Regions from separate parts of the Conexibacter sp. W3-3-2 genome, predicted to be linked through region 1. Evidence: riboswitches for the same ligand, from Rfam matches in the RefSeq annotation. Region 1 holds a riboswitch; the other holds the start of a gene.
What was found. Region 1 has a riboswitch for cyclic di-AMP ahead of GKE82_RS02970 (septal ring lytic transglycosylase RlpA family protein). Riboswitches for the same ligand answer to the same signal wherever they lie in the genome.
Positions count from the first base shown of each region.

Region 2: another riboswitch for cyclic di-AMP. It lies ahead of GKE82_RS22475 (hypothetical protein); the one in region 1 lies ahead of GKE82_RS02970 (septal ring lytic transglycosylase RlpA family protein).

Region 1 is NZ_WLYW01000001.1:592,101-606,575, forward strand. It holds gene GKE82_RS02960 (alpha/beta fold hydrolase) at 1-248, opposite strand, end outside; gene dinB (DNA polymerase IV) at 259-1,323, opposite strand; gene GKE82_RS02970 (septal ring lytic transglycosylase RlpA family protein) at 1,420-2,400, opposite strand; cyclic di-AMP (ydaO/yuaA leader) riboswitch at 2,417-2,612, opposite strand; gene GKE82_RS02975 (RNA polymerase sigma factor) at 2,752-3,297, opposite strand; gene GKE82_RS02980 (NAD+ synthase) at 3,450-5,189, shown strand; gene GKE82_RS02985 (PaaI family thioesterase) at 5,223-5,672, opposite strand; gene GKE82_RS02990 (hypothetical protein) at 5,770-6,684, shown strand; gene GKE82_RS02995 (SRPBCC family protein) at 6,715-7,158, opposite strand; gene GKE82_RS03000 (adenine phosphoribosyltransferase) at 7,165-7,710, opposite strand; gene GKE82_RS03005 (MerR family transcriptional regulator) at 7,707-8,483, opposite strand; gene GKE82_RS30530 (FHA domain-containing protein) at 8,489-8,962, opposite strand; gene GKE82_RS03015 (hypothetical protein) at 8,993-9,250, opposite strand; gene GKE82_RS03020 (CDP-alcohol phosphatidyltransferase family protein) at 9,326-10,096, opposite strand; gene GKE82_RS03025 (proline--tRNA ligase) at 10,078-11,781, opposite strand; gene GKE82_RS03030 (calcium-binding protein) at 11,815-13,326, opposite strand; gene GKE82_RS03035 (superoxide dismutase) at 13,406-14,047, shown strand; gene GKE82_RS03040 (hypothetical protein) at 14,200-14,475, shown strand, end outside.
Region 2 is NZ_WLYW01000001.1:4,678,273-4,692,747, reverse strand. It holds gene htpX (zinc metalloprotease HtpX) at 1-831, shown strand, start outside; gene GKE82_RS22500 (hypothetical protein) at 833-1,402, shown strand; gene GKE82_RS22495 (CGNR zinc finger domain-containing protein) at 1,409-1,978, opposite strand; gene GKE82_RS22490 (hypothetical protein) at 2,184-2,600, shown strand; gene GKE82_RS22485 (hypothetical protein) at 2,630-2,908, opposite strand; gene GKE82_RS22480 (PspA/IM30 family protein) at 2,905-3,699, opposite strand; gene GKE82_RS22475 (hypothetical protein) at 3,789-4,409, opposite strand; cyclic di-AMP (ydaO/yuaA leader) riboswitch at 4,417-4,557, opposite strand; gene GKE82_RS22470 (hypothetical protein) at 4,660-5,043, shown strand; gene GKE82_RS22465 (cell wall-binding repeat-containing protein) at 4,998-5,453, shown strand; gene GKE82_RS22460 (hypothetical protein) at 5,450-5,935, shown strand; gene GKE82_RS22455 (hypothetical protein) at 5,932-6,222, shown strand; gene GKE82_RS22450 (hypothetical protein) at 6,227-7,489, opposite strand; gene GKE82_RS22445 (GMC family oxidoreductase) at 7,539-9,098, opposite strand; gene GKE82_RS22440 (glycosyltransferase family 39 protein) at 9,134-10,573, opposite strand; gene GKE82_RS22435 (hypothetical protein) at 10,636-11,799, shown strand; gene GKE82_RS22430 (hypothetical protein) at 11,808-13,451, shown strand; gene xseA (exodeoxyribonuclease VII large subunit) at 13,473-14,475, shown strand, end outside.

The DNA of each region.
Region 1 (14,475 bases):
GCGTCGAGCAGCGCGAGCGCGTCGTCGGCGAGGTCGACGATCGAGAACGGCTCGGCCGCCGGGTCGGAGCGGCCGATCCCGCGGTGGTCGTAGGAGATCGTGGCGAGCGCGGGATCGAGGGCGGACAGGAACGGCTCGCCCCAGGAGGCGTGCGTGCCGCTCATGCCCTGGATCAGCAGCAGCGGGTCGCCGCTGCCGCGCTGCACGACGTGGAGGGTCCGGTCGCCGATCGGGATGCGCTCGCTCATGCCGCAGACCCTAGACCTCGAGCGCGAGCTGGTCGCCGCGGCCCGCGTTGGCGGCGGCCTCGTGCGCGAACGACGCCATGCGCACGCCGAGCAGGCGGACCGGCCGGGCGGGCGCGTAGGCGCGCAGGAGCTCGACGGCGACGCCCGCGACGCGGTCGGGCTCGGCGGTGTACTCGGGGATCGTGCGCGCCCGCGTGACGGTCGTCCAGTCGTCGAGCCGGACCTTGATGGCGATCGTGCGGGCGCGGCGGTCCTGGCGGGTCAGGCCGTCGCAGAGCTCGGCGGCCATGCGGCGCAGGTGCTCCTCCATCTCGTGGGGCTCGCGCACGTCGACGTCGAACGTCCGCTCGCGGGACTCGCTGACGGCGATGCGCTCCTCGCTGACCGGCGCGTCGTCGAGGAACGCGCCGCGCCGTCGCAGCCAGGGGCCCTGGTTGGTGCCGAAGCGGTCGGCGAGGATCTCGTCGGGCGTCGCGGCGAGCTGCGCGAGCGTCTCGATGCCCAGCGCGGCGAGCCGCTCCACGGTCTTCGGCCCGATGCCGGGCACGAGGCCGGGCGAGGCGTCCGCGAACCGCCGGACGGCCTCCTCCCGCTCCAGGACGAGGAACCCGCGCGGCTTCTCGGCGTCCGAGGCGACCTTCGCGACGAGCTTGCTCGGCCCGATGCCCACGGACGCGCTGAGCCCGGTGGTCTCGCGGATGCGCTGGACGAGGCGGCGCATCTCGGCCTTCGGCGAGAACAGGCCCGTGAGGTCGAGGTACGCCTCGTCGAGCCCGACGACCTCGACGGTGTCGACGGTGGCCCGGACGAGGCCCATCACCGTCCGGGAGACGGCCCGGTAGGCCTCGAAGTCCGGCGGCACGAGCACCGCGTCGGGGCACAGGCGCCGGGCCTGCGCGGTCGGCATCGCCGAGCCGACGCCGAAGCGGCGCGCCTCGTAGCTGGCGGTGGTGACGACCGCGCGCGGACCGTCACCGCTGACGATGACCGGCAGGCCGCGCAGCTCGGGGCGGCGCTGCAGCTCGACCGACGCGTAGAACGCGTCGATGTCCAGGTGGGCGATCCGGCGGCTCACGTCGCCGCCGATGGTACGCCGCGGACCCGACGGGATGCGAACACACGTACGTGTCCCCGTCCCGTCGGGTCCGGCCGGGTCGCCCCGGCCCGGCGGTCAGACGGTCGAGAGGACCGTGCCGGTGGAGCCGAAGCCCAGCGCGCGCTTGGTCGCGCCGGTGAGGTCGTACTCGCGCCCGCCGACGTAGGGGCCGCGGTCGATGACGGGCACGGTGACGCTGCGCCCGCGCAGGCGGAAGGTGACCTTCGTGCCGCACGGAAGCGACTTGTGCGCGACGCCGAGGGTGCCGTAGCCGAGCGTCTGGCCGCAGGCGGTGCGCCCGCCGTAGAACCCCGGGCCGTACCAGGACACGAAGACGCGCCGGTAGACGTTGAGCCGTCCGAGCGTGCGACGCGTGGCGGTGGTGGCGCGGTCGGCGCCGACGCGCACGCGCATCGACATGCGCCCGATCCGCGCGGTCCGCCAGGACAGCGCGTAGCGGCCGCCACGCGAGGTGGCGTCGCGGTCGACCGTGCGCCACGTGCCGCCGCGGCGCACCTGCAGGCGCACGACGCGGCCGGCGGCGGCGGGCAGGACGGTGCCGGAGACGGTCGCGGCGCGGCCCGCGACGACGTCGCGGCGGACCTTGGTGGTCCGCAGCGCGGCGGCGACGCGGACGGCGAGCTCGCGGCTCGTCGTCGGCGCGGCGGCCGTGGGGCCGGCGGCGACGGCGGTGGCGGGCCGGCCGGCGAGCACGACGCGCAGCGCGCCGTTGCGGCGCACCGTGGCGCGCAGGCGGTAGCGCCCGGCCTTGTCGGTCTCGTCCTGGGCGACGGCGCTCCACTGGCCGCCGCGCGGGCGGTACTCGAGCACGACGGGCTGGACGGTGCCGCTCTGGGCGATCCGGCCGCTGACGGTCACGCGGGAGCCGTAGCGGACGTGGGAGTCGTGGAGCGAGGCGGAGACGGGCGCGGCGCTGGCGGTTGCCTGCGGCGCGGTCGTCTGGGGGGACTGCGCGGACGCCGTGGCGGGCACCACGGCGAGGGACAGCGCGCCCGCGGCCGTGACGGCGCGGGAACGCGAGATGGACGGCTTCATCGCCGTTGACCTCCTGCGAAACGCTTCTGCCGCCTACGGGGTTAGCTGTCGGGCTCGCAGCCCGCCGGGAGCGCTTCTGACGCTCCTCGACAGGACGCTACGGCTGCATCAGCGGCCGATTCGCCCCAGCCTCCACCGGGATTCCCGGCGGTGGCGAGTGGGTCCCCCGCTCGTCCCCGCAGTGGGCGGAGACGACTCGGCGATCGAACAATCGTTCGCAAGAGTACAGCAGAAACGCCCCGTCGATGTGACGGGGCGCACACAGTCCACGAGCCTGCACATCGCCAGGTGCAGGGGTTTTCCGCCGGGGACGGCCGCCCGGGCGGTCGTCCGGGGTGCCGGCGCCGGCGCTCAGGCGGCGGCGTACGACGGCTCGAGCTGGCGCCCGATCTCGTCGCGGAGCTTGGCGAGCCCCAGCCGGATGCGGCTCTTGGCCGTGCCGAGCGGCACGCCGGCGCGGCGGGCGATCTGGTCGGCGGTCAGCCCGCCCCAGTAGGCGAGGACGACGGCCTCGCGCTGGGCGTCGGGCAGGACCCGCAGGGCATCGCGGACGATCCGGCGGTCCCCCTCGCGCTCGGCGACCTGGTCGGGGCGCTGGTCGTACCGCGGGGCGTCCATCGAGACGACGACCTTGAGGCGGTCCGTCGCGCGGCCGGCGGCCTGCGACTCGCGCCAGAGGTCCAGCGCGCGGCTGCGGGCCATCAGGCGCAGGTAGCTGCCCAGCTCGCCACGGCGGGCGTCGTACTTGCCCGGGTTGCGCCAGACGCGGAGGAAGACGTCCTGGGCCACGTCCTGGGCCTGGGCGTCGTTGCCGAGGATGCGGTACGCGGCACCGTAGACACCACGGTGGTGCTCTTCGTAGATGCGGGAGAACGTGGTCTGATCGGCGAGGTTCATGGCGGGCGGCTTTCGTTCAGCTGGGGGGCGTGGTGCGGAACTACCCGCCACCTTACACAACCATGCACAGAACCTTCAACAGATTCGTGATTTGTTGTTGAAGGCTTGTGAAACGTTTCGCGTTGCGGACGCCGTGCGATCCTTCGCGTCCCATGCGGATCGCACTCGCCCAGCTGAACCTGACGGTCGGCGACCTCCCCGGCAACGAGGAGAGGATCGCCCGCTCGATCGACGAGGCCGCGGCCGCCGGGGCGCAGCTGGTCCTCTTCCCCGAGCTCGCGATCACCGGCTACCCGCCGGAGGACCTCCTGTTCAAGGAGCACTTCCTCGCGGACGCGCGCGCGGCGGTCGAGCGGCTCGCCGCCCGCACCCGCGGGATCGTCGCGATCGTCGGCTTCCCCGAGCGGGCGGACGACGTCTACAACGCCGCAGCCGTCCTCGCCGACGGGGCCGTGCAGGGCGTCTACCGCAAGATGCGCCTGCCCAACTACGGGGTCTTCGACGAGGTCCGCTACTTCCAGGCCGGGGACCGCCCGATGATCGTCGACGTCGACGGCGTCCCCGTCGGCCTCACGATCTGCGAGGACCTGTGGGTCCCGGGCCCGCCCGCCACCGACGAGGCGCTCGCCGGCGCGCGCCTGATCGTCAACCTCTCCGCCTCCCCCTTCCACGCGGGCAAGGGCGCCGAGCGCGAGCGGATGCTCCAGCAGCGCGCCCGCGACCACCTGGCCCCCGTCGCGTTCTGCGCGCTCGTCGGCGGCCAGGACGAGCTGATCTTCGACGGCCACAGCGTCGTGCTCGACCACGAGGGCCGCGTCGTCGCCCGCGCGCCGCAGTTCGAGGAGACCCTCCTGCTCGCCACCGTCGACACCCGTGCGGCCGGCAACGCGCGCCTGCGCGACACCCGCCCGCGCCTGGCGGTCCGCGAGCACCGGCCGACCGTCGAGACGATCGCGACGCTCACCACGGCCGCCCCGTCGGACGCCACCGGCGGCCCGGCCGCGCCCGCCGACGCCCCCGACGGCACGGTCGCCGCGACGCTGGACGCCGAGGCCGAGGTCTACGGGGCGCTCGTGCTCGGCACGCGCGACTACGTCGAGAAGAACGGCTTCCGCCACGTCGTGCTCGGGCTCTCCGGCGGCATCGACTCGACGCTCGTGCTGCTCGTCGCCGTCGACGCGCTCGGCCCCGAGCGCGTCAGCTGCGTCGTCATGCCCTCGCGCTACTCCTCCGACGGCACGCAGGGCGACGCCCGCACGCTCGCCGCCAACCTCGACGTGCGGCAGCTCGAGCTGCCCATCCAGGGCCCGATGGTCGCCTACGAGGAGCTGCTCGCCGAGACCTTCGCCGACCGCGAGCCGGACCTCACCGAGGAGAACCTCCAGGCCCGCATCCGCGGGAACCTGCTGATGGCCCTGTCGAACAAGTTCGGCTGGCTCGTGCTGACGACCGGGAACAAGTCCGAGATGTCGGTCGGGTACTCGACGCTCTACGGCGACAGCGCCGGCGGCTTCGCGGTCATCAAGGACTGCCCCAAGCAGCTCGTCTACGCGCTGACCGCGTGGCGGCGCCGCCGCGACGCCGCCGACCCGGTCCCGGAGTCGATCGTCAGCCGGCCGCCGTCGGCGGAGCTGCGCCCCGACCAGCGCGACGACGACTCGCTGCCCCCCTACGAGATCCTCGACGCGATCCTCGAGGGCTACGTCGAGCGCGACCTCGGCCGCGAGCAGCTCGTCGCGCGCGGCTTCCCCGCGGCGGACGTCGACCGGGTCATCCGGCTCGTCGACCTCGCGGAGTACAAGCGCCGCCAGTCGCCGCCCGGCATCAAGATCACGCCGCGCGCGCTCGGGCGCGATCGGCGCCTGCCGATCACCAACCGCTACGGCGGCTGAGCGGGCGCCGGACCGGCCGGCGCCCCGCGCCGGTCAGGCCGGGTCGCCGTGCGTCTCGCGCACGCGCGCGGCGACCTCGGGCGGCATCGGCCGGACCGCGATCGTCATGCGGATGATCGCGCACAGGCGGTCCTGCTCGTCGGTGATGTCGACCTCCCACACCCACGTCGTGCGGCCACGGTGGCGGCGTGTGGCGGTCGCGCGGATGACCGACCCGAACACGGGTCGCAGGAAGTTCGTCTGGTTGGAGAGCCCCTGCGCCATCTCGCCGTCGTGGATGACGACCCGGGCGGTCCCCATCGACGTGATCGCCTCGGCGATCGACGCCAGCAGGCCCCCGTGGACGAGCCCCATCGGCTGCTTGTGGTGGTCCTGGATGTCGACGTGCGCGCGCACGAGGTCGTCGCGCTGCTCGTCCACGACGAGGCCGTAGAGCGCGTCGAAGGTGCGCTCGTAGGCCACGGGGGTCGGGAGATCGCTCATCCCCGGCACCCTAGTTCACCGCCTCCCCCGCCCCGGGGGTGCGGCGCGGCCGGGTCCGACGCGCGGCGGGGGCCCGTCCCGCTAGGCTCCGCGCCCTATGGCGCGCGTGGACGACCTGCCGGCCGATCAGAAGGCCGTCATCCAGCTCCTGCTCAAGCAGGGCAAGACCTACGACGAGCTCGCGGCGCTGCTGCGGCTCGACGGTGCGGGGGTCCGCGACCGTGCGCTCGACGCCCTCGACAGCCTCGGTCCCGACGACACCGGCGACCTCGAGTCCGAGCGCCAGGACGACATCTCCGACTTCCTGCTCGGGCAGCAGACCGCGTCACAGCGCGCGGCGACCCGCGAGTTCCTCGAGACCTCGGCCGCCGGGCGCGCGTGGGCGCGGGTCGTCGCGGCCGAGCTGCGCCCGATCGGCGGCGACGCGCTCCCGGACATCCCGGCGGGCGGCCGCGAGGTCGACGAGGCGTTCGACGCGCTCGAGGCGCGCAAGGTCGCCCGCCAGGAGCGCGCGAAGTCCTCGCGGCTGGGCGGGCTGCTCGTCCTCATCGGCGTCGGCGTCGCGATCGCGGTCGGCGGCGTGCTGCTGATCGGCGGTGGCGACGACGAGAGCGACGACACGCCGACGACGACGCAGGCGGCGTCCACCGGCCCGACCGGCAGCCCGTCGGTCGACGCGCAGATCAACCTGACGGCGGCCGTCCAGGGCTCGAAGGCCCTCGGCGTCGCGCAGGTCCTCTCCCAGGACGGGCAGCGCGCGCTGGCCGTCACGGCGCAGGACCTGCAGCCCAGCTCCCGCTACGTCGTGTGGCTCTACAACTCCCCGTCGGACGCGCAGTTCCTCGGGTTCGCGCCGCCGGTCGGCGACGACGGTCGCCTCAGCGGCCTGGCGCCCGTGCCGACCGAGGCCACGAAGTTCCGCCAGCTCGTCATCACCAAGGAGAAGGTGGACCGCCCGAGCAAGCCCGGCACGATCGTGCTCCGCGGCCAGCTCGACCTCGGCGGCAACTAGCCGCCCGGGCCGGTCGCGTCCGGCGCCGCCTCAGGCGGCGTCGGCGTGCAGCCGCTCGAGGCCGTCGAGCGCCTCGTCCAGCAGCGTCCGCGACGCCTTGCGGACCATCGGGCCGCCGAGTCGCGAGACGCCCTTCATCCTCGTCGTCTGCACGACGGTGACCTTCGTGCCGGCGGACTGCGGGTCGAGCCGCACCTCGATGCTGGACGCCTCGAGCAGGTTCTCGAACGGCGTGCCCTCGACCTCCTGCGCCCAGCCGGCGCGGGTCGGCTCGTCCAGGGCCGTCAGCCGGAAGTCCGCACGCACGCTGCGCCCGCGCTCGGTCGTCATCACCTGCGTGAAGGAGCTGTCGTCGACCGCCTCGACGCGCAGGACCCGCGGCCACCAGCGCGGCAGGTGGTACGGGTCGCCGACGATCGTCCACAGCTCCTGCGGGGTGGCCGGGATGACGCGGGAGCGCTTGGTCGTGGGCACGGGCGGCTACTCGCTCTCGTAGGTGACCAGCGCGTGGACGGGGCGCGGCTCGAGCGCGGCACGGCCGGGCAGGAACGCGAGCTCCACGAGGAACGCGCAGCCCGCGACGGTGCCGCCGAGCTGCTCGACGAGCTCGCACAGCGCGCGGGCGGTCCCGCCGGTGGCCAGCAGGTCGTCGTGGACGAGGACGCGCGCCCCGTGGGCGACGGCGTCGCTGTGCAGCTCCAGGGCGTCGGTGCCGTACTCGAGCGCGTACTCGGCCCGGACGGTGGTGTGCGGGAGCTTGCCCGGCTTGCGGGCGAGCACGAAGCCGCAGCCCAGCTCGCGGGCGAGCGCCGGTCCGAGCAGGAAGCCGCGGGCCTCCGCCCCGATGACGACGTCCGGGGCCAGCGGGCGCGCCGCCGCGGCGAGGCCGCGGACGGCCGCGTCGAGCGCCACGGGGTCGGCGAGCAGCGTGGTGATGTCCTTGAAGCCGATGCCGGGCGACGGGAAGTCCGGGATCTCCCGGATCGCCGCGCGCAGGTCGACGGCTTTCGGGTCGGGCGTGCTCACCCGGCGATCTTGCGCAGGTCGCGGATCAGCAGCAGGTGCTTGAGGTGCGTGGTGACCGCGGCGAGGTTCTCGAGCGCCTCCAGCGCCTCCTTGCGGCGCTCGACGTTGCGCGAGCGCAGCGCCGGCGCGAGCAGCTGCTGCAGCAGCGCGGCCTCGCGGTCGGCGGAGGTGCGGAACACGCGCAGGTTGCGCCCGCCGACGCCGTAGCGGGCGAGCTCGGCGACGGCGCGCACGATCTCCCGCTCGGTCTCGTCGTAGTACTTCGTGCCGGCGCGGAGGTCGCCGCGGATGACGCCGTACTCCTCGAGCTCCTGCACGAGCTTCGGGTCGGCGCGGGTCTCCTCGACGACGTCGGCGAGCGAGTACATCGGGGCGTTGGGGCTGACGGTGACGCTCGTGCGGCGGCGGGCGCGCGGGTCGGCGCCGGGGCCGGACGGGGCCGGGGTGGCGCGCTCGTCCTCCTGGGCGCGGCCGGAGGCGAGCTCCTGGCGGATGACGCGCAGCGGCAGGAACTCGTCGCGCTGGAGCCGCAGGATCGTGCGCAGCCGCTGGACGTCGGAGGCGCTGTACAGCCGGTAGCCGCCGGGCGTGCGCCGCGGCTGCAGCAGCTTCTGGTCCTCGAGGTAGCGGATCTTCGAGATCGAGATGTCGGGGAACTCGGTCTGCAGCGACTTGCAGACCGCCCCGATCGTCATCGACTTGCGCGGCCGCTCGGACGGCTCGGGGTCGGGCTCGCCGGGACCACCGATCGGGTCGAGGTGCGGCTCGGCCACCGACATCAACGGGTGAGGAACGTGAGCTTGTACTTGCCGATCTGCAGCTCGTCGCCGTCGGCGAGGCGCTGGCTCTCGATCCGCTGGCGGTTCACGTAGGTGCCGTTGAGCGACCCGAGGTCGTCGAGGTGCCAGTCGGCGCCACGACGGACGACGAGCGCGTGGTCGCGGGAGACGGTGACGTCGTCGAGGAAGACGGCGGAGTCGGGACGACGGCCGATCGAGTGGCGCTCGCCGTCGAGCGGGAAGCTCTCGCCGACCCGCCCGCCGCCGGCGCGGATGACGAGCGCCGCGCCCTGCGCGACGACGTCGTCGAGGTCGACGGGGATGAACTCCCCGGTCTCCCCCACGCGGTAGGTCGCCGTCTGGGACTCCCCGGACTCCGCGGTGCCGGTCGCGCCGATGTACGCGCCGCACTTCTGGCAGTAGTTCGCGCCCTCCGCGTTGACGAAGGCGCACTCGGGGCAGTGGACGGCCACGTTGCTCGCTTCCCTCCCTGGGGCTCGGGGCTAGACGCCCGTGTCCTCGCCGGCGGCGCGGCCCGCGAGGATGTCGGTCAGGCGCTGCACGTCGGCCCCGGTGATGACCTCTTCACCGGTCTCGTGCTTCTTGCGCAGCCGGTTGACGAGCTCGGCGCGGAGGATGTCGATCTTCCCGTGGAGGATCCGACGCTTGTAGGAGATGTCGATCTCCTCCTCGGTGAGCTGCTGGATGAGGTCCTTCAGCTCCTGGTCCGACAGGGACCCGAGGTCCGGGAAGGTGTCCATGCGTGATCTCGCTCCTGCGCGCGGTGGGTGGAAGGTGTCCGCGGCCGCGCGAGCATACCAGCGGGCTCCGAAGGGTCAACCAGAGCTTGAGGGTGCACCGTTCCGTGCAGCGATCTGGCGGCGCGCCTCACGGATGTACAGGACGGTCGCGGTCCAGCCCAGGCCGAGGCCGAGCACGAGGCTCGCCACCGCCAGCCAGTGCAGGTCGACGAGCGCGAAGAAGATCGCCCCCATCGTCGGTCCGACCGCGAGCCGCCCGGGCCAGTTGATCCGCAGCGTCGCGCCGCGCTTCAGCGCGTAGCGGCCGCCGAACAGCATCAGCACCTCGCGCGCGACGACGAGCGCCAGCGCCCAGCGGGGCAGCAGCTCGAAGTTCCAGACCACGACGACGCCGGAGATCACGAGCATCCGGTCGACGATCGGGTCCAGCAGCGCGCCGAACCGCGAGTACTGACCGGTGATCCGTGCTGCGAACCCGTCGAGGTAGTCGCTCCAGCCGATGACCGCGAAGATGATCGCCGGCAGCGCGTCGGTCCCGGACTCGGAGCCGAGCGCGAGGACGAGGAACACGGGGATCAGCAGGGCCCGCACGAAGCCGATCGCGTTCGGGATCGTCCAGACGTTCCAGGGCGCGTCCTCGAGCGTGGCGCGGGGCGGCGGGCCCGAGCGGTCGAGCCCGAACAGCCGCCGCGCGGTCATGCGGATGTCCTCGGTGCGCTCGAGCGTCGTCTCGCGCGCCTGCTCGACGCGGCCGCGCGCGGTGTCGCGCGCCTGCTCGACGCGCTCGCGCGTGTTCTCGCGGGCCTGCTCGACGCGTTCGCGCGGCGTCAGGGGAGGGTCGCCCACAGCTCCTGCACCGCCTCGGCAGCGCCCGCGACGGGGACGCCCTCCTCGTGGTCGACCTGGCCGCGGCGACCCTGCGCCTCAAGCCGGCCCGACTCCAGCGAGCGGCGGCCGAGCGTCAGCCGCAGCGGGCAGCCGAGCAGCTCGGCGTCGGCGAACTTCGCGCCGGCGCCACCGTCACGGTCGTCGTACACGACCTCGATGCCCGCCTCCTGCAGCTCGGCGTAGAGGGCGTCGGCGGCCTCGCGCTCGGGCGACCCGGCCTTGCCGAGCGACACGAGCTCGACGTCCCACGGCGCGATCGCCTTCGGCCACGCGATCCCGCGCTCGTCGGCGAACTGCTCGACCGAGGCGGCGGCGATCCGCGCGGGCCCGATGCCGTAGCAGCCCATGACGACCGGCTGCTGCTTGCCGTCCGGGTCCAGGTAGGTGGCGCCCAGCGGCTCGGAGTAGCGAGTGCCGAGCTGGAAGATGTTGCCGATCTCGATCGCCGGCTCGATGCGGACCGGGACCCCGTCGACGGTGTCGCCGAGCACGACCTCGCGCACGTCCCCGCGCGTGAAGCCGAAGTCGCGGCCGGGCCGCACGCCCTGGAGGTGCACGCCCTCCTCGTTGGCGCCGGTCGTGTACGAGGCGCCGTCGTCGTCGCGGACGGCGAGGTCGAGCAGCACGTCGACCTGCGCGCCGACCGGGCCCAGCGAGCCGGGCGGGCCGAGCCGCTCGCGGATCTCCTCCTCGGTGGCGGGCCGCCACGGCGCGCCGAGGTGGTTGCGCAGCTTCGTCTCGGAGATCTGGTGGTCGCCGCGCACGAGCACGAGCAGGAACCGGTCCTCCCCCGCGACGACCGGGAACGACTTCATCTGCGCCCCGTGCGGGATGCCCAGCAGCGAGGAGACGGCCTCGATCGTGCGCGCTCCGGGCGTCTCGACGCGGACCGGGGCGTCCAGCGGGGCGGGCAGCTCGACGACCTGCGCGTCGGCGCTGGCGATCTCGAGGTTCGCGCTGTAGGCGCCGGCGATGACGACGTCGTCCTCCCCCGCGGCGCACGGGGCCATGTACTCGTGCGCCATCGTGCCGCCCATCATCCCGACGTCGGAGCGGCACTCGACCCACTCCAGGCCGCAGCGGTCGTAGATGCGGGCGTAGGCGCCGCGGTGGTGCTCGTAGGTCTCCTCGAGGCCCGCCTGGTCGCGGTCGAACGAGTAGGCGTCCTTCATGACGAACTCGCGCGTGCGCAGCACGCCGGCGCGCGGGCGCGGCTCGTCGCGCTCCTTCGTCTGGAAGTGGTAGAGGACCTTGGGGAGCTCGCGGTAGGACTTCACCACCTGGGCGACGTGGAAGGTCACCGCCTCCTCGTGGGTCATCGCGAGCACCATGTCCGCGTCCTTACGGTCGCGGAGGCGCATCAGCTCAGCGCCGACGGTGTCGTAGCGGCCGGAGCGCTTCCACAGCTCGGCGGGCAGCAGGACCGGCATGAGCATCTCCTGCCCGCCGATCGCGTCCATCTCCTCGCGGACGATCTGGACGATCTTCTGGTGGACCCGCCAGCCGGCCGGCAGCCAGCTCCACAGGCCCGCGCCGATCTGCCGCACGAGCCCGGCGCGCACCATCAGCTGGTGCGAGAGGGCCTCGGCGTCGGCGGGCGGCTGGCGCTCGGTGGGCAGGAGCAGGCTGGAGAGACGCGTCATCGGCCGGGCAAGCGTATCCGCGTTGCGACGGCGTCAGCCGCGCGCCACGCGCTCGCAGCCGCGGACGCGGTCGCGGCGGTCGACGCGGGCCTGGTCCGAACCGCGACCGCAGTCGACGGTCTCCGCGGTGCGGTCGCGCGCGTCGACGCGGTCGTCGCCGTCGCCGGCCTCGACGCGGTCCACCCCGGGGCCCGGCAGCAGGAGGTCCGCCCCGGCGCCGCCGAGCAGCCGGTCCCGTCCGAGCCCGCCGCGCAGGGTGTCGGCGCCCGGGCCGCCCTCCAGCCGGTCGTTCCCGGCGGCCCCGGCGAGGCGGTCGTCCCCGGTGCCGCCGTCCAGGACGTCGCTGCCCGGCCCGCCCTCCAGGCAGTCGGGGCCGTCGCCGCCGCGCAGCAGGTCGCGGCCCGCCCGGCCGATCAGCCGGTCCCCGAAGCCGGTGCCGTTCAGGACCTCGTCGTCCCCGGTCCCGGTCTGGACGTTCGCGCACGGAGCGACGGTGAACGGGCGCGCGGCGGGCGCGACGCTCTCGGCGGTGAGGCGGGTCTGCGCGGCGGCGGACTCGTCGCCGGCGACGAGCTCGGTCCCCCGCGCGCTCGCGCGCGCCTGTGTGCGGGCGACCGCGTCGACGGGCCCGGACAGCGTCACGGTGACCCTGACGGCGTCCCCGGGCGCGAGCCGGCCGAGCGCGCAGCGGGTCACGACGTCGGCCGTCGGCGCGCACGCCCCGGGGGCGTCCACGGCGGTCGGCGTGGCGCCCTCGACGGACTCGAGGTCGAGGACGGCCGCCTCGGCGGGGCTGGCGCCGCGGTTGCGAACGACGTAGACGTGGCTCAGCGGCCGCCCGGCGACCGCGTAGGCGGGCGCCGACGCGCTCGCGACGAGGTCGATGGCGCAGGCGCCGACGCGCGCGGGATCGGCGGGGCAGTCGTCCTGGGTGAGGTCGCCGTGGCCGTCCCCGTCGGCGTCGGGCTCGAGGTCGCCCGCGAGCTGGAGGTCGCCCGGGGAGCCCGCCGCCGCGTCGGGGGCGCGCGACGGCGCGCCGACCGGCCAGGCCGGAGGCTCCGCGACGACCGCGGCCGCACCCGTGACCGCGGAGGCGACGGCGATCGGCGGCAGCGTCGCGCCGCGGACCGCGAGCAGGTCGCCCTCGCGGACCGCGAGCCGCACCGGCCAGCGCTGGACCCCGGTGCCGCCGTCGAGCGCCCGGCCCGCGGCGGCGGCGACCGGGCGCAGCAGGCCCGCCCCGTCCGGGCGCAGGACGCGAACCTGGAGCTCGTCGGTGGCCCCGGCGGCGGCCCGCAGCCGGATCGCGACGAGGACGCCGTCGCGTGGCATGCCCGCCGGACGGCCGGCGGCGTCGCGGACGAGCGCGACGGTGCAGGCGGTCGCGTCGGCGCCCGGGCACGGCTGCCCTCCGGCGCCGGCGACCGCGACGAGGGTCGGCTGCCCGACCGGCTCGGCGGCGGCAGCGGCCGCCGGGACCGCCGCGGCGACGGCCAGGAGGAGCGCCAGCGGACGGGCGCGGAAGGCGATGCGTGGGACCCCCATCGGCCGGGGATGATGACCGCTGGCCCGGTCGGCGCGCGGCGGCGTCCGGGGCAGCGCGACGCCGAGGGATAGGCTTGGCGTGCGTACCACCCGACACACCTCCAGGAGAACTCCATGGCCTTCACCGTTCCCCCCGCTCCCCTACGCCTTCGACGCGCTCGAGCCGCACATCGACGCGCAGACGATGGAGATCCATCACGACAAGCACCACCAGGCCTACGTCGACAAGCTCAACGCCGCGGTCGAGGGCACCGAGTGGGCCGACAAGTCGATCGAGGAGATCGTCGCGAACCTCGACAGCCTCCCCGACGACAAGAAGGGCCCGGTCCGCAACAACGGCGGCGGCCACTACAACCACAGCCTGTTCTGGGAGTCGCTGAGCGGCTCCGGCGGCGGCGCCCCCGATGGGGAGCTCGGCGCGGCGATCGACGAGGCGTTCGGCTCGTTCGACGCCTTCAAGGAGCAGTTCGAGGCGGCCGGCGTCGGCCAGTTCGGCTCCGGCTGGGCGTGGCTCGTGCTCGACGGCGGCACGCTCGCGGTCACCAGCACCCCGAACCAGGACTCGCCGCTCACCGCGGGCAAGACCCCGCTGCTGGGCAACGACGTCTGGGAGCACGCGTACTACCTGAAGTACCAGAACAAGCGCCCGGACTACCTGAAGGCGTTCTGGAACGTCGTCGACTGGGCGAAGGTCGCGGAGCGCTTCGCCGCCGCGAAGTAGCAGTCGTCCCGGACATCGCGCGCCGTCCGTCCACCCCGGCGGGGCGGCGGCGCGCCCCCGGAACTCCGACGCTACTCTCGTGTTCCGACCCGCGGGAACGGTCGCTCCAGGCCGCCCGCCCGTCCGAGCACCCGACCTGAAGCCGGAGCCCGATGTCCCACCGCCGCACCACCGCCCGCCGCAGCCTCGTCCTCGGCCTCGTCGGCCTCGGCCTGCTCGCGCCGTCCGGCGCCCAGGCCGCCCAGAACCAGCTGGGGATCATCCAGGACGACGACCTCCTCGTGTACCGCGACGACGCCACGCGTGACGCGGCGATGCGGCAGATGAAGGAGATCGGGGTCGACGTCGTGCGCGTCACCCTGCTGTGGGATCGCGTCGCCGAGGGCGCCCGCGACACGAAGGCGCTGGACAAGCGGTTCCGCAAGCTC
Region 2 (14,475 bases), 4.1 Mb from region 1:
CTGCTGGGCGCCGTCTACGTGGTGTTCATGGGCGTCCTCTTCGCCGCCGGTGCGTCCGGCGTCATCATCGCCGTCGTCGCCGGCGGCCTGGTGTTCCTGCAGCTGTTCGCCTCCGAGGCGATCGGCCTGCGCGCGATGGGTGCGCGCGAGGTCTCGCCGCAGGAGGCCCCGGAGCTGCACGCGATGATCGAGCGGCTCTGCCTGCAGGCGGACCTGCCCAAGCCGAAGGTCGCCGTGGCCTACACGGACATGCCCAACGCGTTCGCGATGGGCCGCTCCAAGAAGCACGCGACCGTCTGCGCGACCACCGGCATCATGGACCTCCTCACGCCGGCGGAGCTCGAGGGCGTCATGGCGCACGAGCTCGCGCACATCGCCAACCGCGACGTGATGATCATGACCCTGGCGAGCTTCTTCGCCTCGGTCGCCTCGATGATCCTGCAGTTCGGCTTCATGTTCGGCGGCGGGCACAGCGACGACGACGACGGCCCGGGCTTCCTCGCGGTCATCATGGTGTCGCTGGCCGTGTACGTGATCTCGTTCTTCCTCATGCAGGCCCTCTCGCGCTACCGCGAGTTCGCGGCCGACCGCGGCGCCGCGGTGCTGACCGGCCGCCCGAGCGCGCTGGCGTCGGCGCTGATGAAGATCAGCGGCGGCATGGACCGGATCCCGCAGAAGGACCTGCGGGCGAGCAGCGAGATGGCCGCGTTCTACATCTTCCCTCCGGGGACGAAGTCGGCGATCGGCAGCCTGTTCTCCACGCACCCGCCGATGGACAAGCGGATCGACGCGCTGATGCGCCTCGAGGGGCAGCTCCAGGGCACCCGCTGACATGGGCTTCTTCGACGCCCTGCTCGGCAAGCGGAAGGTCGCGCAGCCGGCCGCCAAGGACCGGCTGTTCGCGATGTCCACCGCGCACATCGCGATGGACGTCGACGGCCTGCGGGCGCGCGGCCGGGCGGGGATCGTCTTCCAGTCCCTGGGGACCGCGGACTTCTCGCGGGTCGTCCAGGAGATGGAGGAGGTCCTGCACGGGACCGGCGAGGAGACCGGCACGACCGTCTCCTCGCAGGACGACTCGTTCGGCTACCGCTGGATGATCCTCGAGGACCCCGACGTCGAGGACCTCGTCGTCGGCGTGCACGCGGTCAACGACGCGCTGGCGATCGCCGGCTACGGCGACCGCACGCTGGCCGCGGTGTTCGCCTACGAGGACGGCAGCCAGCCCCTGTACTGGATCTACAACATCAAGCGGGGCTCCTGGTACCCGTTCGTGCCGGCGGGCGGCGAGCAGGCCCGGTCCAACGAGCGCGAGCTGCAGCTGAAGGCCCGCTACGGCGGCGACCTGCCGATCGAGCCGGAGCTCGAGCGCTGGTTCCCCCTGTGGGGCGTGCCGCTCTAGGAGCGCTCAGCGGTCGCGGTAGGCGCGGACCTTCGCGCGGTTGCCGCAGACCTCCATCGAGCACCAGCGGCGCGAGCGGTTGCGCGAGACGTCGTAGAAGGCCCAGCCGCAGTCGTCGGCCGGGCAGATCTTCAGCCGCGTCCAGGTGCCGTCCGCCTGCGCGGCGGCGACGACGGCCAGCAGCCGCCCGAACGCGCCGAGCACGCCCGGGACGCCGCAGGCGACGACCGACCAGCCCTCCGGGGCGAAGCGCACGCCCAGGTCGGCGTCCGCCGCGGTGGCGTTGAGGACGCGGACCGCGGACGGGTCGGGCGTGCCGCCGTCGTGGTTGCAGGCCAGCAGCGCCCGCAGCGCGTCGCGCAGGGCGCGGGCCGCCTGCACGTCGGCCGCCGTGGGGACGGCCTCGGCGGCCAGGCCCACGGTGCCGCGCAGCGCCTCGACGAGCCCGTCGGGATCGGTCAGCCCGTCGGTGCCCGCGTCGAGGTCAAGCGTGTTGACGAACACGCGCACGGGCTCCAGCGCCGCCGGGGCGCAGAAGCCGTCGTGATGGCCGCCATCAGGAAATGTCACCGCCATGGGCAATTGACAGGTTACACCTCGCCACCTAGGTTGGTCACCACTGTCATCGCAAGACCGGTTACGACCTACCGGTCGGTCGGGAGGCCACCATGCTCCACCCCTCGTCGCTCACCCACGACCTCGCCGCGGCGCGGCACGCCGACGTCGCCCGGCGCGCCCGGCGCGTACGCCTCGTCCGCCCGCGGCCCGACCGCCGCACCTCGTGAGCGCCGCGATGCGCGTCCTGCACCTCGACGAGACGCCGCCCGTCGACACGCCGTGGGACGGCGTGCCCGCCTGGACGCCCGTCCGGCGCCTCCTCGACGTCGGCGCGTTCGGCGTCAACGTCCAGACCGCGGCCGCCGTCGGCGACCCGCTGATCGAACCGCACGACGAGACCGCGAGCGGCCACGAGGAGCTGTACGTCGTGCTGCGCGGCAGCGCGACGGTGACGGCCGGGGACCGGACGGTCGACGTCCGGGCCGGCAGCCTCGTCTTCCTGCCCGATCCGACCGTGCGCCGGTCGGCGACCGCGACGGCGCCGGCCACGGCCGTCCTGGCCGTCGGCGCCGCGCGCGGGACCGCGTACGCCCCACCTGCGTGGGAGGAGCGCTGGGCGCGCGAGCTCGGCCTCCCCTGAGCGGGAGGCCCACACGCGCGCCCGGGCGATCAGTCCGGGATCAGGCCGTCACCGGTGAACTCGGCGGCGGCCTCGGTGAGCGTGAGGTCCGCGGGCGGCACGATCACGTCCGAGGACTCGATCTCGTCGTCGCCGACCGCGACCCCGTTGGTGCGGATGAACTGGAGCAGCTCCTCGAAGGACTCGTGGAAGCGGTCCTCGTCGTCGGCCTCCACGGCCGCGACGACCGCGTTGTCGAGCTCGTTGAGCGGGCCCTGGTGCTCGTCGGGGATGCGGTACTGCCCCTCGTTGGAGATGCGGACGATCACGGCTTCTCCTCCTGCGCGGGCTCGGCCGCCGGCACGTCACCGGTCGGGGCCGCGGCGCCGCCGGCGCCGGCCTCGAGCTGGCCGGGAGCGGCGCCCCCGCCGACCCCGAGCTCGGCCCGCATCTTCGCGAGCTCGTCGTCCACCATGCTGCCGCTCGTCAGCTCGGCGAGCTGCCGGTCGATGTCGTCGGCGCCACCCTCCCCCAGCTGGGTGAGGTCCTCGAAGGTGCCGGCCGCCTCGAGCTCGGCGACCGCGTCGGCGCGCGCCTTCATGTTCTCGGTCTTGTCGACCGCGCGCTGCATCGCGAGCCCGACGTCGGCCATCTCCTCGCCGACCCCGGTCGCAGCCTCGGAGATCCGGACCTGGGCCTCCGCAGCGGAGTACTGGGCCTTGATGACCTCCTTCTTCGTCCGGAAGGCCTCGATCTTCGCGCGGAGCTTCTTCTCCGAGTCGATCAGCTTCTGCTGCTGGGCCTCGAGCTCGGCGACCTGCTGGTCGAGCGACTGCAGCTCGGTCTGCGCGAGCTGCTTGCGCTCCAGCGCGGTGCGGGCGAGCTCCTCGTTGCCGGCGGAGAGCGCCTGACGGGCCTGCGTGTCGAGCTTCACGACGGACTGCTCGAGCTTCTGCGACTGCATCTGCAGGCGCTTCTTCGAGGTGACGACGTCGGCGATGCCCTTCTTGACGTTCTGGAGGGCCTCCAGCTGCTTCTGGTAGCTGTAGTCCAGCGTCTCGGCGGGGTCCTCCGCCTTGTCCAGCATCTTCGAGATCTTCGCCTTGATGACGGTGGACATGCGTCCGGTCATTCCGGCCATACGGTCTCCTCGGGCTCAGGTGGAACGTGCCCCCTGAGCGTACTGGACGCGCCCGGTGTGCCGAGCGCCTACAGGCCGACCGGCCGGCGCGCCTTGAAGCCCCGGTTGGACTTCCGCAGCGGGCGCCAGCGCGGGCCCTTCAGACCGCCGCGGTCGTCCGCGGCACTGGTGTCGAGGCGGATGCCCGCGACCGTCATGTACGCGTGGTCGGACGCCGTGTAGACCGTCACCCACTTGCCGCGGCCCGCCTTGCCCCAGGTGAAGAACGAGCGCGAGTCGCGCGGGCGCCGCAGCAGGTCGGCGCCGGCGAGCGCGAAGGAGACCGTGCCGGAGCAGTCGTAGGCGGTGTCCTCGAAGTCGCCGTGGCCGCCGCCGTACCGGTACGGCAGGCCGACGATCCCGTTCGCGGCCCAGATGATCTGCTTGACCGCGTCCGGCGCGTTCTCGGGCGCGGACGCGATGCCGTCCTCGTCGATCACCGCGACGTCCCCCGGGACGGTCGGGAAGCTCGTCGGATCGACCGTGCCGAACTCCGCGCCACCGGCCTTCGCCGACGCGTCGGACTGGACCGTCGGGGCCTGCTCCTCCTGCGCGGCCTTGCCCTTCTTCGCGGCGGACGCCCCGGACGGGACGACGAGCGCGAGGCCGGCGAGAACGGCTATGAGAAGGAATGCCCGGAGTCGGAGCACAGACGGACTGCTTTCTTTCGACGGCCTCCGGGGTTAGCTGACGGGCTCGCGCAGAAAGAACCAGCGCGTCCGATCACGATCGGATTCGCCCCAACGACGTGGGTCCCCCGTCCCTGGTGTTCCGTCCAGGGTTCGGCAATTCGCGGCAGCGTAGCGAACTGCACGACGGATTGCAGCCTTTCGTGCTGCCAGCGTCCGTGCAGCCCCGACAGGCGCGTGCCACGGGCGTCGTGGATATGGTCGCGCCAGCATGCTCCGTCCCGCCCTGCCCGCCGCCCTCCTCGTCCTCGCGCTCGCCGCCGCCGGTTGCGGCAAGGGCGACGGTCCTGCCACGGGATCGACGACCGCGGCCCCCGCCGTCGGCGCGAAGAGCGACGAGAAGGACGCGGCCACCGACCTCGGCTTCCCGACGTTCGCGACGAAGAACACGACGCGGGTCGGCGGCGGGGACGCCCCGACGATCGCCGCCGCGGTCGCCCGGGCCGTGTACCCCGGCGGCGAGCGCGGCCAGCGGCCCGCCGCCGTCGCGCTCGCGCCCGCGAAGGACTGGCGCGTCGCGCTCGCCTCCGCCTCGCTGATGGCCCCCCGGTGCGCGCCCCGCTGCTGCTCTCCGACGGCGACGGGCCCGACGTGACGGTCGAAGCGCTGCAGGCGCTCGCCCCGACGGGCTCGGCGCAGGCCGGCGGCGCGCAGGTCGTCCGGGTCGGCGACGTGTTCCGTCCGGCCCGCCTGAAGACCACCGACGTCGGCGGCCGCAACCCCGCCGCGATCGCGCGCGCGCTCGACGCGTTCGGGCGGGCGGTGCGCGGGTCGGACACCGGCCGCGTGCTCGTCGTCAGCAGCGACGCGCCCGAGTACGCGATGCCGGCCGCCGCCTGGGCCGCGAAGTCCGGTGACCCGATCCTGTTCGTCACGCGCACGACGGTTCCCGCGGAGACGCTCGCCGCGCTGAAGACCCACAGCAAGCCGAAGATCTACGTGCTCGGGCCGTCCAAGGTCATCGGGCCGGCGGTGACCAGGCGCTGCGCGCGACCGGCACGGTGACGCGGATCGGCGACCAGGACCCGGTCACCAACGCGATCGCCTTCGCGCGCTACCGCGACGGCGAGTTCGGCTGGGGCATCACCGATCCCGGCCACGGGCTCGTGTTCGCGGGCACCCGGCGCCCCGCCGACGCGGGTGCCGCCGCCGCGCTCTCGGCCAGCGGCACCTACGGCCCGTTGCTGCTGCTGGCGCGCGGCGACGCGCTGCCCAAGCCGCTCGAGCAGTTCCTGCTCGACATCCAGCCCGGCTACGACCGGGACCCCGTGCGCGGGGTCTACAATCACGGCTGGATCGTGGGTGACGACCAGGCCGTCGAGACCGGGGTCCAGGCGACCGTCGACGGTCTCCTGGAGATCGCGCCGGTGAACGCCGCCGCACCGGAGCCCACGGCCACCACGACGCAGCCGACGGCGACCACCAAGGCGCCGCCGACCCGCACCACTCCCACCACCACCACGACGACCCCCCGGAGCGCCCCGTGAGCGAAGCAGAGTCCCCCGAGCGCAGCGACCGTCGCGGCTCCGTCCCGGACGTCACGATCGACGACGTGCGCGAGCTCATGGGGGCCTCCACCCCGCACTTCGCGCTGCAGATCCGCAACCGGATCGCCAAGCTCGTCCGCGACCTGCCGGCCGAGCACCCCGCCCGCATCCTCGGCGAGCAGGAGATCGCCCGGCTGACCAAGCTCGGCTTCTCCGGCGAGACGCGCGGCACGCAGCGCGAGGAGGGGATCGCCCCGCTCGCCTCCGTGTCCGAGGACCTGCGCTGACGCGCTAGCGGCGCAGGCTGCTGCGCCGGCAGCGCGGCGTGAAGACGCCCGCGTGGCGCAGGCAGATCTCGACCTCCGCCGCCTTGCCCTGGACCGAGAACGAGCCGTCCTTCACGCCCCCGCGGCCGGAGGCCGGCCACTCGTTCCAGCTGATCCCGCGGAACCAGCCGCCGTCGTAGGCGATCGGCGTCCAGACGTCGAACGCCGCCCGCACCGGGCGGGCCTGCGCGGACTCGCGCACGACGCCCCCGGCCTGCTGCTGGTCATAGTCCGACTTCTCCGGGAACGCCGCCGTGCCGGTGCGGGACAGGTACCCGAGGCTCAGGCCGACCGGCTTGTCGTACTCGGCCTGGATGTTGCGCACGAGCTGGGCGGGCCCGGCGGGCAGGCCCGTCGTCGACGACGCCCACGCGGCGGTGAGCGCGCCGATCGTCGGGTCGGGCGGCTCGGCGAGCAGCGGGAACTCGGCGGAGATCGACACGAGGTCGAGGGCGTCCCAGAAGAACAGGTGCTGCTCGGGGTCCTTGGCGTCCTCGACGATCGAGTCCCACGCCGCCGTGTAGGTCAGCTCCCCCCGGTAGCCGCGCCCGTCGCCCATCAGCGCCCCGGAGCGCAGCTCGGCGATGATCGCCCGCCACTCGGCCCGGTCGTCCTCGCTGTCGGTCATGCCCGACAGCCCCGTGCCGATCACCAGGCCCTCGGCGCCCGTGTCGCGCGCGATCCGCGCGTAGGTGCTGAGGAACCGCTTGTAGCTGTCGAACCACGCGCGCTTCTCCCCCGGCCCCTTCTGGACGAGGTCGCGGTCGGTCGCGGTGCGCGCGTTGCGGCCGACCTCCAGCTGCGGGCGCAGCACCACGCGCAGCCCGAGCGACCGGGCGCGGCGGACCGCCGCGGCGACCGCCGCGTCGCTGGGCGTCTTGCAGCGCGTGAAGCTGCTGCCGATCCGCCGGCAGGTGCGGGCGTCCCCGGGCGAGCGATGGATCTCCGTCGCGTTGAGGTGGTCGCTGCGGTTGCGGTCGGAGAAGTACTGGAACCACGGGATCACGAACGTGACCTCGCGCGCGCGGGCGCTCGACCGGGCACGCCCCAGCCAGGTGCGAAAGCGCGGCCCGGAGAGGTCCTGCCACCAGAACGCGGTGACGTTCAGCCCCTCCCGCCAGGTCGGCGGGAGCGGCGTGATCGACCGCGCGGCGCCCGCCGGGGCGGGCACGGCGAGCGCGAGGACGAGTAGGAGCGGCGGCAGCAGGCGGGGACGGACCGGGCGCATCGCGGCGACCGTACCCGCCCGGACGGGCGGGTACGCCGGTCCGTCGCGCTCAGACCGCGACCGCGACGCGCCCGCGGATCAGGTCCGCCGCGCGCTCGGCGACCGCCTGCACGGTGCCGTGCGTGTGGCCGCGGGGCAGCGACGGGAACACGGACGCGTCGACGACCCGCAGGCCGTCGACGCCCTGCACGCGCAGCTCGGTGTCGACGACGCCCTGACCGCCGCCCCCGATCCGGCAGGTGCCGACCGGGTGGTAGAGCGTGTGGGCGATCGTGCGGATGCCGGCCGCCAGCTCCTCGTCGGTCTGCAGGTGCGCGCCGGGCAGCCGCTCGCTGCCGCGGTGCTGGGCGAAGGCCGGTCGGTCGAGGATTGCGCGGGCGCGGCGCAGGCCGGCGACCATGACGGCCATGTCGTGCCCGTCCGGGTCGCCGAAGTAGTTCGGGTCCACGACGGGCGCGACGCGGGGGTCGCGGGAGGCGAGGCGGACGCGGCCGCGGCTCTCCGGGCGCAGCAGGACGACGCCGACGCTGACCCCGTGCTCCTCCGCGTCGACGAGGCCCTCCCCCTCGAACAGGACGGGCGCGAAGATCAGCTCGTAGTCCGGGGCGGGCAGGGACGGGTCGCTGCGCACGAACGCCGCGATCTCGCCGACGTTCGAGGTCAGCATGCCGGTCCGGCGGGTGAGGAACTTCACGAGCTCGGCGGGCTTCTCGGCCGCGAACAGCGACGTCGGGGTCGACGTCCGGGCGGTCGTGAGCGCGACGAGGTGGTCCTGGAGGTGCTCGCCGACGTGCGGGCTGTCGAGGACGACGTCGATGCCGTGCTCGGCGAGGTGGTCGGCGGGCCCGACGCCGGAGCGCAGCAGGATCTGCGGCGTGTTCAGGGCCCCGGCGCAGAGGACGACCTCGCGGGCCGCGTGGACGGTCTGCGGCGCGCCGGTCGCGTCGAGGTAGGTCACGCCGGTCGCCCGGCGGTCGCCGTCGAAGAGGACCCGGTCGACGAGCACGTCGGCGCGGATCTCGAGGTTGGGGCGCCCCTTGGCCGGCGTGAGGTACGCGTCCGCGGCGGTGCGGCGCATGCCGCGGCTCTGCGCCAGCGGCGTCACCGCGACGCCGTCGGGCTCGTCCCCGGTGAGCGGCTTGGACAGCGGCAGGCCGTCCTGCTGCGCGGCCTCCAGGAACGCCGCGGAGAGCGGGTTCAGCGAGCGCGGCGCGCGCGGCTGCTGGGCGCGGTTGTGGCGCTCGCGGTAGGGCGCGAGCTCTCGCGGACCCCAGCCCTCGGCGCCCTCCTGGACCCAGTCCTCCTGGTCCTGGTGGTGGCCGGGGATCTGCATCATCGCGTTCATCGCCGAGCAGCCGCCGAGCATCTTCCCGCGCGGCGTGAACACGCGGCGGCCGTCGAGGCCGGGCTGCGGCTCGGTCTCGTAGTTCCAGTCGCGGTCGGTCTTGAAGAGCTTCGGGAAGGCGGCCGGGATCCGGACCTCCTTGCTCGGCTTGGGCGGTCCCGCCTCGAGCAGCAGCACCCGGGTGCCCGGGTCCTCGCTCAGCCTCGCCGCGACCACGCAGCCGGCGGATCCACCGCCGACGACCACCACATCGAACTCGCTCATGCCTCCCAGCGTACGACACTCGACAACGTGTCAAGTCAGGGGCGCTGCAGCAGCACGACGGCCCCCGGGCCGAGGGCTCCGAGGGCGCCCGGGTCCACCGCCGCACCCGCCGGGTCGGCGGGCGCGTAGGCGGCCGCCGACCACGTGCTCCCGCGGCGCACCGTCGGCGGGGCGAAGCCGGGGACCTGCCCGGGCGGGGCGGGCGCGTCGGTCCGGCCCCCCGCCGAGGTGCCGGCCACGCCGAGCACGACGAGGCCGTCGACGACCTCCGGGCGGCGCAGCAGCCGGGAACCGGGGAGGTAGTGCTCGACCGCGACGCGCCCGCTGCCCGGCAGCACGACGATCGCGCGACCGCGCCCCGTCGCCTCGTTACCAAACGCCGCGGTCGCGTCGCGCCAGTTCTCCCGCTGCGACCCGTCGTCGACCTGGACGGCGATCGCGGTCGCCGCCCCGACCGTCGCGAGCGCCACCCCCACCACCGTCCCCGCCCGCGGCGGCAGGCCCGCGGTCCCGACCGCCAGCAGGACGAGCAGTGGCACCGCGACGGCGAGCAGGTTGCGGGTCACGAGGTAGTCGTCCCCGGCCACGACGAGGAGCAGCGGGACCAGCACCGAGGCGGCCGCGACCGCCGCGAGGGCGCGGACCGGTCCCCGGGCCCGGCGCAGGCCCGCGAGCGCCGCGAGCGCGAGCAGGCCCGCGAGGACCGCGGCGACCACCTCCCCCGGCGCGTCGTAGCCGACGAGGAGCTGCTTGGGCACCTGCGCCAGCCGGGTGCCCAGCGCCTCCTCGCCGATGAACGACGCCCGGCCGGCGGAGCGCTGGTCGAGCGCCAACGGCAGCAGGGCCAGCCCGAGCACCGCGGGCGGGGCGAGCGCCGTCGCCAGCAGCCGGCGGTCGGCGCGCAGCGCGACCGCCAGCCACACGACCTCCCCGGCGACGAGGAACAGCGCGAAGAAGTGCGTGGCGAGCGCCGCGCCCGCGCAGGCGCCCCACGCGAGCAGCCGCCCGCGCGACGGGACCTCCAGCACGCGCAGCAGCAGCAGCACCGAGGCCCCCGCCAGCAGCACGAGCAGGGCGTAGGCGCGCGCCTCCTGCGAGAACCAGACCAGCAGCGGGCTGGTCGCGACGAGCGCCGCGGCGGCCAGCGCCGCACGTGTCCCGCCGAGCCGCGCGCCGATCGCCGCGGCGACCGGGACCGTCGCCAGCCCGAAGACGGCCGAGAGCGCGCGCAGCGCGGCCTCCGAGTCCCCCCAGCGGCTGCGTCCAGACCCAGGCGAGCACGTAGTAGAGCGGCGGCGTGGACTCCTGGTCGCGCACCGCGCCCAGCAGCTCGCCGAGCGGGTGACGCAGCACGTCGACCGTCGCCGCCTCGTCGGCCCAGTAGGACTGCGCGCCGAGCGTCGGGAACCGCAGCGCCGCGGCCAGCAGCAGCAGGCCGAGCAGCGCGGTGCGGGTCCGGCGGTCCACGTCCGCAACCTACGCCACCCGCCGGGTCGGGCGGCGCGCCGCGGGCCCGGCCGGGGCTATGCTCGCAGGAGTGCCCCGGGTCCTCCGTCTCGTCGCGGCCTGCGCCCTGACGGTCGCGGCCGTCCTCCCCTCCAGCGCCGCCGCGAAGGTGCCCCAGGGCTTCTTCGGCGTGATGGTCGACGGCCCCGCCACCGAGACGCCGGGGATCCTCGAGCGCGAGGCGCCGCGGATCCGCGCCGCGGGCGCGCAGACCGTCCGGTTCGCGATCGACTGGGCGTCGGCGCAGCCGTACGCGACCGCCGCCGACGTCCCGGAGGCCGAGCGGGCACGGTTCACCGACGTCGACGGCGTCCCGACCGACCTCTCCCGCAGCGACCGGATCGTGCGGCTGCTCGCCGCGCAGGGCCTGCGCCCGCTCCCGGTGATCCTGCACGCCCCGGACTGGGCGGCGAAGTTCCCGGGGTCGCTGCTCACCGACCCACGGCGCTACGCGTCCCCGCCGAGCGGCCCGGAGCCCTACGCGCGGTTCGTGGCGGCGCTGGCGCGCCGCTACGGGCCGACCGGATCGCTGTGGAGCACCGTGCCGCCGCAGCGACGCCGGCCGATCCGGACCTGGCAGGTCTGGAACGAGATGAACCTCAACGTGTTCTGGAACGAGCCCGACTTCCAGAAGGGCTACGTGCCGCTGCTGCAGGCGACCCGCGCCGCGGTGCGGGCGGTCGACCCGCGCGCGCTGATCGCGACCGGCGGGCTGACGAACGGCTCGGTGCCCGCCTGGACGGCGCTGCGCCGGATCTACGAGGCCGGCGGGCGCGGCAGCTTCGACGTCGTCGCGATCCACCCGTACACCCGTAGCGCCGCCGGCGTGCTCGCGACCGTGCGCGCGACCCGGCGCGTCACCGCGGCGCGCGGGCAGCGCACGATCCCGATCGTGCTCACGGAGGTCGCGTTCTCCTCCTCGGCCGGGGACTCCCCCGACGCGCGACGGTTCGCCACCTGGGACACCACCGAGCGCGGCCAGGCGGACCGCCTGCGCAGCACGTTCCGGCTGCTCGCCCGCCAGCGCCGCGCGCTCGGGATCGGCGGGGTGTCCTGGTACACCTGGCTCTCGCCGCAGGCCCGCCGGGCGAGCTGGTCCTCCTACGCGGGCCTCAGCCGCCTGTCCGGGGACCGCATCGTCCGCAAGCCTGCGCTGTTGACGTATCGGACCACCGTGCGCGAGCTGTCGCGCTGACCTCCCCCATGCCCACGCCTCGTCTCCTCCTCCTGCCCGTCCTGCTCCTCCTCGCGCTCGCCGCGGCCGCCCCCGCGGGCGCGTCGACGACGCAGGAGTCGATGTTCCAGGACGATCCGCTGCTCGTCTACGGCACCGAGACGACCGGGGCGCTCCCGACGGGCCAGAGCTTCAGCGCCGCGCAGGAGACCGTCCAGAAGCGCACGCTCGACAAGCTGAAGCGGCTCGGCGTCGACCGCATCCGCGTGTCGGTGTTCTGGGCGCTCGTGGCGCCGGCCAACGCGTCGCGGACGAAGCCCGCCTTCAACGCCGCCGATCCCGGCCAGTACGACCCGGAGGCGTGGACGCGCTACGACAAGCTGCTCGTCAACGCGGCGAACCGCGGCATCGCGGTGAACATGAACATCACCTCGCCGGTGCCGCGCTGGGCGGCGGGCAACCCCGAGCGCGAGGACCTCGTCGGCACCTATGAGCCCGACCCGGTGGAGTTCGCCCGCTTCGTCACCGCGGTCGGCACCCGCTACAGCGGCACCTACCGCCCGGTCGCGGGCGGGCCGGCGCTCCCGCGGGCGGACTACTGGTCGATCTGGAACGAGCCGAACCAGCCCGGCTGGCTGACCCCGCAGTGGGTGCCCGACCGCTCCGCGCCCGGTGGCTTCGCCGAGGCCGCGCCACGGATCTACCGGGCGCTCGCCGACGCGATGTGGTCCGGCCTGCAGGTCAGCGGGCACGGCGGCGACACGATCCTCGTCGGCGAGATGGCCCCGAAGGGCCAGGTCACCGCCCGCGGCATCAGCCGGGCGATGAAGCCGCGACGGTTCATCCTGCGCGTCTACTGCCTGGACGACAACGCGGTGCCGCTGCGCGGCGCCGACGCGACCCGCAACGGGTGCCCCACCGACGGCCCGGTCGAGGCGTTCCGCGACGCGCACCCAGGGCTGTTCAAGGTCACGGGCCTGGCCCACCACCCCTACGAGGTCTCGCAGCGTCCCGACGCGCCACCATTGGACCCGGAGTTCTTCACGACCGCGAACCTGCGGGCGCTCGGCTCGCTGATGGGCCGGATCTTCGCCCGCTACGGCGCCCCGGTCCCGGGGAAGCTCCCGGGGAGCTTCCCGCTCTACCTGACCGAGTACGGGTACCAGACCTCGCCGCCGGACCCGCTCGGCGTGACGCTCGCCCAGCAGGCCGCCTACCTCAACCAGGCCGAGTACCTCACCGCCCGCAACCGGGCCGTCAAGACGCTGTCGCAGTTCCTGCTGATCGACGACCGGCCGGTCGCCGGGAAGACGGCGGCGGCGCGGTTCGGCGCGACCTTCCAGAGCGGGCTGCAGACGCTCCAGGGTCGGCGCAAGCCCGCCTACGCCGCCTACCGGTTCCCGCTGCACGTCGTGCGCTCCGGGCGCGACGCCAAGGTCTGGGGACTGCTGCGCGTCGGGCGGCCGAACACGCGCGAGACCGTCCGCATCGAGGGCCTGGCCCGCGGCGCGAAGCGCTACCGGACCCTGCGGACCGTGCGCACGGAGCCGCGCCGCGGCTACCTCGAGGCGGCCGTGCGGCTGACGCGCACGACACGCGTGCGGCTGGCGTGGACCGATCCGGCGACGAAGGCCGTGGTGCGCTCCCGCAGCGCGGTCATCGGCGTCCGCTGACCGGCGCTCTACGCTGACCGGGTGGACGCCCACCCCGCACCGACCTCCGGCGTCCCGGGCTCCGCGCTCCCCGGCCCCTACCCCGTGGGCCGCTACGCGCTGCGGCTGCGCGAGCGGCTGCGGGAGTTCGCCCGCGTCCAGCTGACCGGGGAGGTCACCGGCCTGCGCGTGCGCGCGCGGACCGTGTACTTCGAACTGCGCGACGGTGACGGCGCCCTGCCGTGCGCGATGTGGCGCGACGACCACGACCGGCTCGGCCTGCCGCCCGGGGCGCTGGTCGACGGCGCGCACGTCGTCGTCGCCGGCGGCGTGGACTACTACCCGGGCTCACGGACCTCGTCGGGCGCGTTCAGCTTCCGCGTGCAGACCCTGCGCGTGGCGGGCGACGGCGACCTGCTCGCCCAGATCGCGCTGCTGCGCGAGCAGCTGCGCGCCGAGGGCCTGCTCGAGCCCCAGAAGACGCTGCCGCGCCCGGCGCTGCCGCGCACGGTCGGCGTCGTCACGGCGGAGACCGGCGAGGCGCGCCACGACGTCCTCGCCGGGCTGCGGCGACGCGGGTACACCGGCCAGGTGGTGTGGGCGTTCGCGCCCGTGCAGGACCGTCACGCCGCGCCACGGATCGCCCGCGCGCTCCAGGACCTGGCGGCGACGGGGGCGGTCGACGTCATCGTCGTCGCGCGCGGCGGCGGCTCGGTCACCGACCTGCTGGCGTTCAGCGACGAGACGCTGTGCCGCACGGTCGCGCTGCTGCGCACGCCGGTCGTGGCGGCGGTCGGGCACCACGGCGACCGCACCCTGCTGGACGACGTCGCCGCGGTCTCGTGCTCGACCCCGACCCACGCGGCGGAGGCGGCGGTGCCGCTGGACGCCGCGGCCGAGCGCGGCCGGGCGCTCGCCGCCGCCCGGCGCCTGGAGCACCACGGCCGCCACGCGGTGCTCGGCCGTGCCCGGATCCTGCAGCGCCTGGCGCGCGCGCCCGCGGAGCACGTGCTGCGCCACCGCGTGCGCCTGCACCAGCTGCTGC